One region of the Sporosarcina saromensis genome, then DNA from elsewhere that is predicted to be linked to it. Evidence: riboswitches for the same ligand, from Rfam matches in the RefSeq annotation. Region 1 holds a riboswitch; the other holds the start of a gene.
What was found. A riboswitch is a leader RNA that binds a small molecule or an ion and turns the genes downstream of it on or off. The one in region 1 is predicted to bind S-adenosylmethionine.

Region 1 (4,509 bases):
CAGATCCTTTTGATGATCGTGTCGCAAGTGCCGTTGCACAAGCTGTTAGTGAAGCTGCAATTACTACTGGAGTTGCCACGTTACAAGTCACGCCGACTGCGTAATTTATTGACCGGTTCGCTCATCGACATGGAGTGTGCCATCGCCCAGTATTTCAGCATAGAAGACTTGTTCAACTGTCGATATGCCATGATGCTGCAACTCAGCATACAACCATTCTTCTGTCAAATGAAGTTCGGTTAAGTTTTCTTTCATTAACTTTCCGTCAGAAATAATCTCAGTCGGAAGATATTTTGGTTCAGGGCTAGGAGCATTCACATCTTTTCGTGTGGCTGGCTCCTGGCTCGCTTTTTTTAATACACTCAGTTCCCCATTCGTTTCAAGTATCGCATAGTTAACATCGGTCACAGTAAAAATGCCTTGTTCTCGAAGCATCATATTCAGGTCATTCAACGTAAAACGTGCTTTCTTCATGCCTTGTTCACTAATTTTCCCCTTTAAAATAAGGATTGTTGGCTGATCATCTAACAACTTTCGTAAATTCTTTGATTTGATTGTTAAGAAGTTCACAAAAACCGTCAATAAAGCCCACCAAATTAAGGATATACTTCCATTATAAAAATGCGTTTCTGAATTAACGGATATCTCGGCAGCAATCGATCCAATCGTAATACCCGTCACATAATGGAAAAACGTCAATTGTGAGATTTGTTTCTTCCCCATAATCCTTGCAAGAATGAGCAAGATGATAAATGCAGTTGTCGTCCGCAAAAGCATTTCCCAAAACTTCAATTCCAGTAACCCTTCTAATTCCATGTTCTCTTACCTCCTCTGTACACTAGTTTGCAGCAGAAAGAGGGACTTATTCAGAAGAGAAATACGTAATCGAATAGGAATGCAAGTTGTAGAGAAATTTGAAAGCTTTTTATCTTAATTTAATTGCTGTTTTTATTGACTCGAAAAACTCATTGAAGCCAAAAAAGCCAGCATCAGCAACATGTGCCAATGCTAGCTTTACTTTTATTTCCATTCAAATGGTGTCTCTTGATACACATAATAGTTCAGCCAGTTGGAGAACAACAAATGCGTATGCGAACGCCATGTATTCAACGGTTGCTTCGTTGGATCATCGTGCGGGAAATAATTTTCCGGAACATCAATTGCAATGCCTTTTGCAATATCACGCGCATACTCTTCACCAAGCGTACATGCATCATACTCCAAATGCCCTGTCACCATAATATGTTTGCCATCTTTTGAAAGTATGATGAAAGCTCCCGCTTCTTCAGATATAGCCAACAATTGAAGGCGATTGTCCTGTTCAATTTCTTCAATGGATACGGATGTGTAACGAGAATGAGGAGCGGTGAACAAATCGTTGAAGCCACGCGCAAGCTCTACCGTCGGATCCGTCAATGTATGTTCATATACACCCGACAACTTCTTTGGGAGTTCAAATTTATTAATGCCATAATGGTGATAAAGAGCTGCTTGAGCGCCCCAACATATGTGCAAAACGGATGTGACATTCGTGTTGGACCAATCCATGATTTGTTGCAGTTCATCCCAATACGTTACGTCTTCGAATGCAAGATGCTCAATTGGTGCACCCGTAATAATTAGACCGTCATAGCGGCGATTTTTCACATGCTCAAACGTTGTATAAAATGCATCTAAATGCGTTTTACTGACGTTTTTCGATTCATATGTAGCGGTGTTCAAAAAAGATACATTTACTTGTAAGGGTGTGTTTCCTAATAACCGCAATAGTTGCAGTTCAGTTTTCTCTTTTTCAGGCATTAAATTGAGAATGATGATGTTTAATGGACGGATATCTTGAGAAGTAGCTCTCCCTTCATCCATCACAAATATTTTTTCTTCTTTCAACATTTCTCTTGCCGGCAATTGTTCAGGTATATTAATCGGCACGTAAATTCCCCCTATTCATGTAAAAAATCCTCATTCCTAAGATAGGAACGAGGATTTTTAACGGTCTCCGCTCTTATCTCTCAAGATTAACATCTTGTTGGAGGTAGCACCTTCCTGCCGGAGCAGAGGTTGCTGAAGCTTCTCAGGGCCAAATCCCTCAGCTTCTCTTGATAAGAAATATTCATTTGTTGTCCATTATATCATTTTATACAGAATTGTATACTTATTTCTTACAGTCTTACTTTCGCTCTCGAAAAGCCTGTCCCCAAAATTTCAGAAGCATTCAGGAATATGACAAAAGCGCTCGGTTCAGCAGTTTGTAACAACTTTTTCAAATAAACGGCTTCTGATTGTTCCACTACACAGAAAATCATCGTCTTGTCATTGTTTGAAAACCCACCTGTTGATTTTACTTTCGTCAAACCACGGTCGATCTCATTTTGAATGACCGCTTGGATTTTATCTTCATGTTCGGTAATAATGAGCACTAACTTCGTCGGGGAAGTTTGCAATTGCACGAAGTCAATCACCTTGCTTGTAACATAAATAGCCATGAGTGCGTATAAAGCGAGTTCAAAATTAAATACAAATGCTGAAGTGACAACGACAATTCCATCGACAATCAATTGTGAGAAACCGCTTGAAATGCCTGTATACTTTTTCAACAATTGTGCAATTAAAGCGGTGCCGCCAGTCGAGCCATTCCCACGGTACACAATTCCTAACCCAATACCAAGCATGATCCCACCATAAATAGAACTGAGTAGAGGGTTGTCAACGGACAAGTTAATATCATGCGTTAAAAAGATGACAAACGGGACAAAAAACGTACCAACAATCGTTTTCACACTAAATTCTTTTCCTGCAAGCACAAGTCCAAGTACAATTAGTGGGATATTAATGATCCATTGGACAACAGCCGGATTATAGTTGAATAGCTCGTACAATATCGTACTTACCCCAGAAATCCCACCCGCTGCAATACGAGATGGCAACAAAAATATATTAAATGCAAGGCCGACAAAAGTCGCCCCAATAATAATTTGAACATAATCAAAAAACACCGATTTCTTCAATAAAACAGACATACAATCGTTCTCCTTTCTTTACAACGTTTCCTATTTTAACAGAAATCGATGTATAGAATAGTTTTAAAGTTTCCAGATGTGGAATAGTAGAAGTAAGTAAAGATAAGAAAGTATATTCATATTTTTGTATTTTTTCTATTTTACTGGTATACTCATCCATACTGGTATAATAACTATCACGAAGTCAGGGAGGATATTATGCGTAGTTTAGGTATCGTACGGAAAGTTGATCATCTCGGAAGAATTGTGATTCCAAAAGAACTTAGAAGCACCTTACAATTGGAGAAAGGTGCACCGATGGAAATTTTTGTAGACGACGATATGATTATTCTACGAAAATATGTTGTCGATGAGGCGTGTATTGTAACTGGTGATATCACTTCTGAGAATAAACGTTTGTCTAATGGCATGTTCATCAGCCCTAGAGGTGCGGAACTTCTCAAGAAGGAAATTGAAAACAACAATAATTGGAACTGATTCAACACAGAATACATGCATACTAAGCGGGCTGCGGGCTAACCGCCGCCCTTTCTTAATTGCATAAACGAACAACCATTTAGATGCTTTGAAATCTTTATCTATATTACACTTGCTACTCGACTGTAGCGTCGGAGGAAAATACAATGGACATTTTTGCCCACAGAGGAGCTTCCGGGACATTTCCCGAAAATACAATTCCCGCATTTAAAGAAGCAGCTTCCCTGCCGATTCATGGAGTGGAATTTGACGTTCATATGACAGCAGATCATGAATTGGTTGTCATCCATGATGAAAAGATTAATCGAACATCAAATGGTAAGGGCTATGTAAAAGACCTCACTTTAGAAGAATTGCGCACCTTCGATTTCGGAAGCTGGTTCGCTCCCGAATTTACAGGAACGACCATTCCTACATTACGAGAAGTGCTTGAAGTCTTTCAATCAACAGAACACGTGATAAATATTGAATTGAAGTCGGACATCTTTCCCTATGATGGAATGGTTCAAAAAGTAATTGAACTAATTGAAGAATACCAGTTGACAGCTCGCGTCATCCTTTCGTCGTTTGACCATGGTGCTATTCAATTAAGCAAACAACTTGCACCAGCCATTAGAACCGCAACGTTGTTCATGGAAGTACTCGTGAACCCTGTCAACTATATACGAAGCGTCCCAGCAGATGACTTACATATCCTTTTTCCAGCTGCTATTCGCCCTTCCATGCGTGAAGTTTTCGAAAGTGGAATTCCAGTAAGGACGTTTACGGTGAATGATGAACAGTATGCAAAGTACATGCAACAAGTAGGTGTGCAAGCAATTTTCACAGATTATCCTGAAAAAATGTATACATTATTTGCGGAGCAATAATCTGAACGAAATGAACCGCAACAAGTCCCGTTATCGGTTGGCTTGTTGCGGTTTATTCATTCGAGCGGGAGTTAAGACTTGGCTTCGGGCTTGGGGTTGTCTTTATTGTAAACTGGAGAGCAGCTTTAGGAACGAGAGATGATACG
Region 2 (4,509 bases), 1.4 Mb from region 1:
AAGGGACTTCCCGGGTGTTTCTGTCGGTGCGGAAGAGAAGAAAATGGGCATCAAGTCTTCCTCCACACGGACGCTCATCCTTGAGGATGCAGAAGTACCAGTTGAAAACCTCTTAGGCGAAATTGGCCGTGGCCATATCATCGCCTTCAATATTTTGAACATTGGTCGGTACAAACTTGGTGTTGGAACAGTTGGAGGGTCGAAGCGGGCACTCGAATTGGCGATCACATATGCGAATCAACGTCAGCAATTCAAAACGCCAATTTCATCGTTTAATTTGACAAAAGAGAAACTGGCGACGATGGCTTCCAAGTTGTACGCGACTGAAAGCTTAATTTACCGTACAGTCGGATATTTTGAAGAGCGCAATAGTGAGATGACGCCTGAGCAACAAAAAGACGGAAAAGCGGTTGCAGCGTCCATCGCGGAATATGCAATCGAATGCTCCATCAACAAAGTTGTCGGTTCCGAAGTACTCGATTATATCGCGGATGAGGCGGTTCAACTTCACGGCGGATACGGCTTCATGCAAGAGTATGAAGTGGAGCGCATTTACCGTGACTCCCGTATTAACCGGATTTTTGAAGGAACAAATGAAATTAACCGGATGATCGTGCCAGGCACATTCTTGAAAAAAGCGATGAAAGGCGAGTTGCCTTTACTCGAAAAAGCACAAGGCCTGCAAGAAGAGTTGTTAATGATGATGCCGGAAGAAATCGGCGACGAAGCATTGGCACAAGAAAAAGTGCTTGTGAAGAACGCGAAGAAGATCGGTTTGTTGACTGCGGGTATGGCTGCACAACGTTTCGGCACGAAGCTTGAAGCGGAACAGGAAGTCCTTGTCAACATTGCGAACATCGCCAACAACATTTTCGCAATGGAGTCTGCGCTGTTACGAACAGAAAAAGCAGTCGCGAAAAATGGCGAAGCGAAAGAACAACAAAAAATCCTTTACACGGAGATTTTCTGTCAAGAAGCATTCGAAGCAATTGAAAAAGATGCAAAAGAAACATTGCTTGCTTCCGTAGAAGGCGACAACCAACGGATGATGCTATCGGCATTGCGGAAATTGACTCGCTCAACGCCATACAACATCATCTCGAAAAAACGTGAAGCGTCAGTGAAATTAATCGACGCTGAAAAATATATTGTTTGATGCATCTGCACCCAGGGCAGTTCACGCCTGGGTGTTTTCTCTGTTATACTAAAGAAAAAGTGGAGGTGCTGCAGATGACGATTACTTATTACGGCTATCCGAAATGTGGAACGTGTAAAAAAGCGGAAAAGTGGCTAATGAACAATGATGTGAACTTCGAATCTATCAACATTGCTGAAAATCCACCAACGAAAGAAACGCTTCAACAAATGATCAGCAATTCCGGATTAGACATCAAAAAATTCTTCAATGTCAGTGGGATGAAATACAGGGAATTGAACTTGAAAGACAAACTCCCTAACATGTCAGATGACGAGAAAATCGCGTTACTCGCATCGGATGGAATGCTCATTAAACGACCACTTGTAACAGATGGTACGACAGTGACGGTCGGCTTTAATGAAGCCCAATTTGAAGCCGCATGGAACGCATGATTAAGTTTCTTGTCTTTATGCATGAAATATGTAAGAATTGAATGGAAATCAATAAATGTAAACGTATGGAGGGTTATGGGATGAGCACACCTAAAGACTTGCGTTATTCAGAAGAACATGAATGGGTTAAAGACGAAAACGGTAATTACCGCATTGGTATTACACACTTCGCTCAATCTGAACTTGGCGATATCGTATTCGTGGAACTTCCACAAGTTGGAGACGAAGTGAAAGCGGACGAGCCATTTGGTAGCGTAGAATCTGTTAAAACGGTTTCTGAGCTATATGCGCCAATTAGCGGAAAAGTACTTGAAGTGAACGAAGAATTGGAAGATAGCCCTGAATTGGTGAACGAATCTCCATATGAAGGCGCTTGGATGATCGTCGTTGAAGCATCTGACAAAGCGGAACTTGATGCATTAATGTCTGCTGAAGACTATGACAAAATGACAATCGGTGAGTAAGCACAACTAGAGCGCTGGAGCTTTCCGGCGCTTTTTCTAATGGCCTAAGGAGGCAGGGAAATGGAGTTTCGTAGAGTCGTTGTCGTAGAAGGTGGAGCGGACCGGAAGCGATTGAAAAAAGTGTTGGCAGAGCCAGTCGAGATTATTTGTACGAATGGAACAGTGAGCCCTTACCGCATTGAAGAGTTGCTGGCACCGTATGAAGATGACCAGATTTATGTTTTTGTCGATGCAGATGACTCAGGCGAAAGCATACGAACTTTATTCAAAAGGGATTTTCCTGAAGCCCTCCATTTATACACGGAACGCGTCTACAGGCAAGTCGAGACGACCCCTTATCGCACGCTTGCAGCAATTTTGCTTGCAGAAGGTTTTCATGTGCATCCTGAATTTTTACTTTGAAGGTGATAGAACTGAACACGATCCAAACATGGACACGTGAACAATGGGAACAAAGCAAAAAAGATTCCCCGCTAAGCGTGTTTTATTTATATACACCGATGTGTGGCACTTGCGCGGTTGCGTCTAAAATGATGGAGGTCATTTCTGTGATGAAACCAGAGTTGCCAATTGGAAAGGCAAACTTGAATTATATCGAAGATCTCGCCGTCGATTATGAAATCGAAAGTGTTCCTTGCCTGCTCATTCAGAAGGAAGGATATGTACGAGAAAAAATCTATGCTTTTCAATCTATCCCGCATCTTTTAGAAAAAATGGGTTTGACATGATTGAAAGTTCTATGGTATAAGTATATCTAATAAATTTAACGCAAATTGAATATGTCGCTCTTATAAAGAGAGGTGGAGGGAAGTGCCCTATGAAGCCCGGCAACCGTCACGAAAGTGAAATGGTGCCAAATCACGCAAAGCGCATGCTTTGAGAGATGAGAGATCGGACGAACGTTGAGATAAACGATAACGTATTGGCCTTTCTGCTTGTCTGCAGAAAGGCTATTCTTTTTGGACAAGATTGTATTGAGGTGAATTGAACATGATCGAGTTGAAAAGTGTAAATAAGATATTTGGTTCGGGAAACAATAGTATAACGGCTGTTGATAACGTCAATCTAGACATCCATGCTGGTGAAATTTTCGGGATTATTGGGTATAGCGGTGCAGGGAAAAGTACACTAATCCGATTATTGAATGGTTTAGAACAACCTACCTCGGGATCTGTAAATGTCGCAGGGTATGAAATGGCAACCATTAGTGGAAAAGCGTTACGGGAAGCGAGACAAAAAATTAGTATGGTGTTCCAGCATTTCAATTTGCTTTGGTCGCGGACTGTAAAAGAGAATATCGCTTTTCCATTGGAGATTGCAGGCCTCAAAAAGGATGAAAGAGATCGTCGCGTCCAAGAATTAATTGATTTAGTTGGCTTGAACGGCCGGGAAAATGCGTACCCATCCCAATTGTCAGGCGGACAAAAACAACGGGTCGGCATTGCCCGGGCGTTAGCAAATGATCCGCAAGTATTGCTATGTGATGAAGCCACTTCAGCACTCGATCCGGAAACGACGGATGCCATCCTCGATCTTTTAACGAGCATTAACGAGCGACTTGGTTTGACCATTGTTTTAATCACACATGAAATGCATGTCATCCGTAAAATCTGTCATCGCGTGGCGGTCATGGAAGCGGGGCGAGTTGTGGAAATCGGGAACGTTCTCGATGTGTTCCAATCACCAAAAGCGCCAATTACGAAGCGTTTTGTCTCTCAAGTGACAGAACCGACCGGCACAGAACAAGCGTTAGAACATTTAAAATCCGATCATGCAGCTGGAACGCTCGTAAAATTAGTATTCGTCGGTGAACGAACAGAGCAACCGGTGTTAGCAAACTTAATTCGTACATTTGGAATCGACGTCAACATCGTGCAAGGGAACATTTCGCACACAAAAGGTGGAGCATATGGGACATTGCTGTTGCAATTGATTGGCGATGCAACAATCGTCAACGAAGCGATTGACTTCCTTCATTCCGAAGGCGTACAGACGGAGGTGATCGACCATGATTGAAACACTTTTACCTAATGTTAAATGGGATAAGATGTGGGAAGCGACGATCGAAACACTCTATATGACAGCTGTTTCAACCGTTTTCACGTTCGTGATCGGTATCGCGCTCGGTATTGTGCTCTTCCTTTCAAGTCCTGGCCAATTATGGGCGAACAAACTGACTTATGCCATCACCGGAGCGGTCGTCAACATATTCCGTTCAATTCCATTCATTATTTTAATCATCTTGTTAGTGCCGGTAACAATTTTCCTAGTCGGCACGATGCGTGGTCCGAACGCCGCACTGCCTGCACTCATTATCGGCGCAGCACCTTTTTACGCACGTATGGTGCTCATCGGTTTACAAGAAATTGATAAAGGTGTGTTGGAAGCTGCACGGTCAATGGGGGCAAAGACGAGTACGATTATTTTCAAAGTACTATTGCCTGAATCAAAACCC

Region 2: it holds a riboswitch for S-adenosylmethionine, as region 1 does, so the genes downstream of both, ACVHUV_RS09070 (methionine ABC transporter ATP-binding protein) here and metA (homoserine O-acetyltransferase MetA) in region 1, are expected to answer to the same signal.

Annotation. Positions count from the first base shown of each region.
Region 1 is NZ_CM142738.1:3,283,446-3,287,954, forward strand. Features, by position in the region: gene ACVHUV_RS16750 (NAD(P)-dependent malic enzyme) at 1-104, shown strand, start outside; gene ACVHUV_RS16755 (DUF421 domain-containing protein) at 106-816, opposite strand; gene metA (homoserine O-acetyltransferase MetA) at 1,021-1,929, opposite strand; SAM riboswitch class I at 2,000-2,106, opposite strand; gene ACVHUV_RS16765 (YitT family protein) at 2,160-3,017, opposite strand; gene ACVHUV_RS16770 (transcriptional regulator AbrB family protein) at 3,216-3,494, shown strand; gene ACVHUV_RS16775 (glycerophosphodiester phosphodiesterase) at 3,641-4,363, shown strand.
Region 2 is NZ_CM142738.1:1,833,710-1,838,218, forward strand. Features, by position in the region: gene ACVHUV_RS09045 (acyl-CoA dehydrogenase FadE) at 1-1,156, shown strand, start outside; gene ACVHUV_RS09050 (arsenate reductase family protein) at 1,231-1,590, shown strand; gene gcvH (glycine cleavage system protein GcvH) at 1,671-2,054, shown strand; gene ACVHUV_RS09060 (toprim domain-containing protein) at 2,115-2,456, shown strand; gene ACVHUV_RS09065 (thioredoxin family protein) at 2,459-2,782, shown strand; SAM riboswitch class I at 2,840-2,944, shown strand; gene ACVHUV_RS09070 (methionine ABC transporter ATP-binding protein) at 3,045-4,070, shown strand; gene ACVHUV_RS09075 (methionine ABC transporter permease) at 4,063-4,509, shown strand, end outside.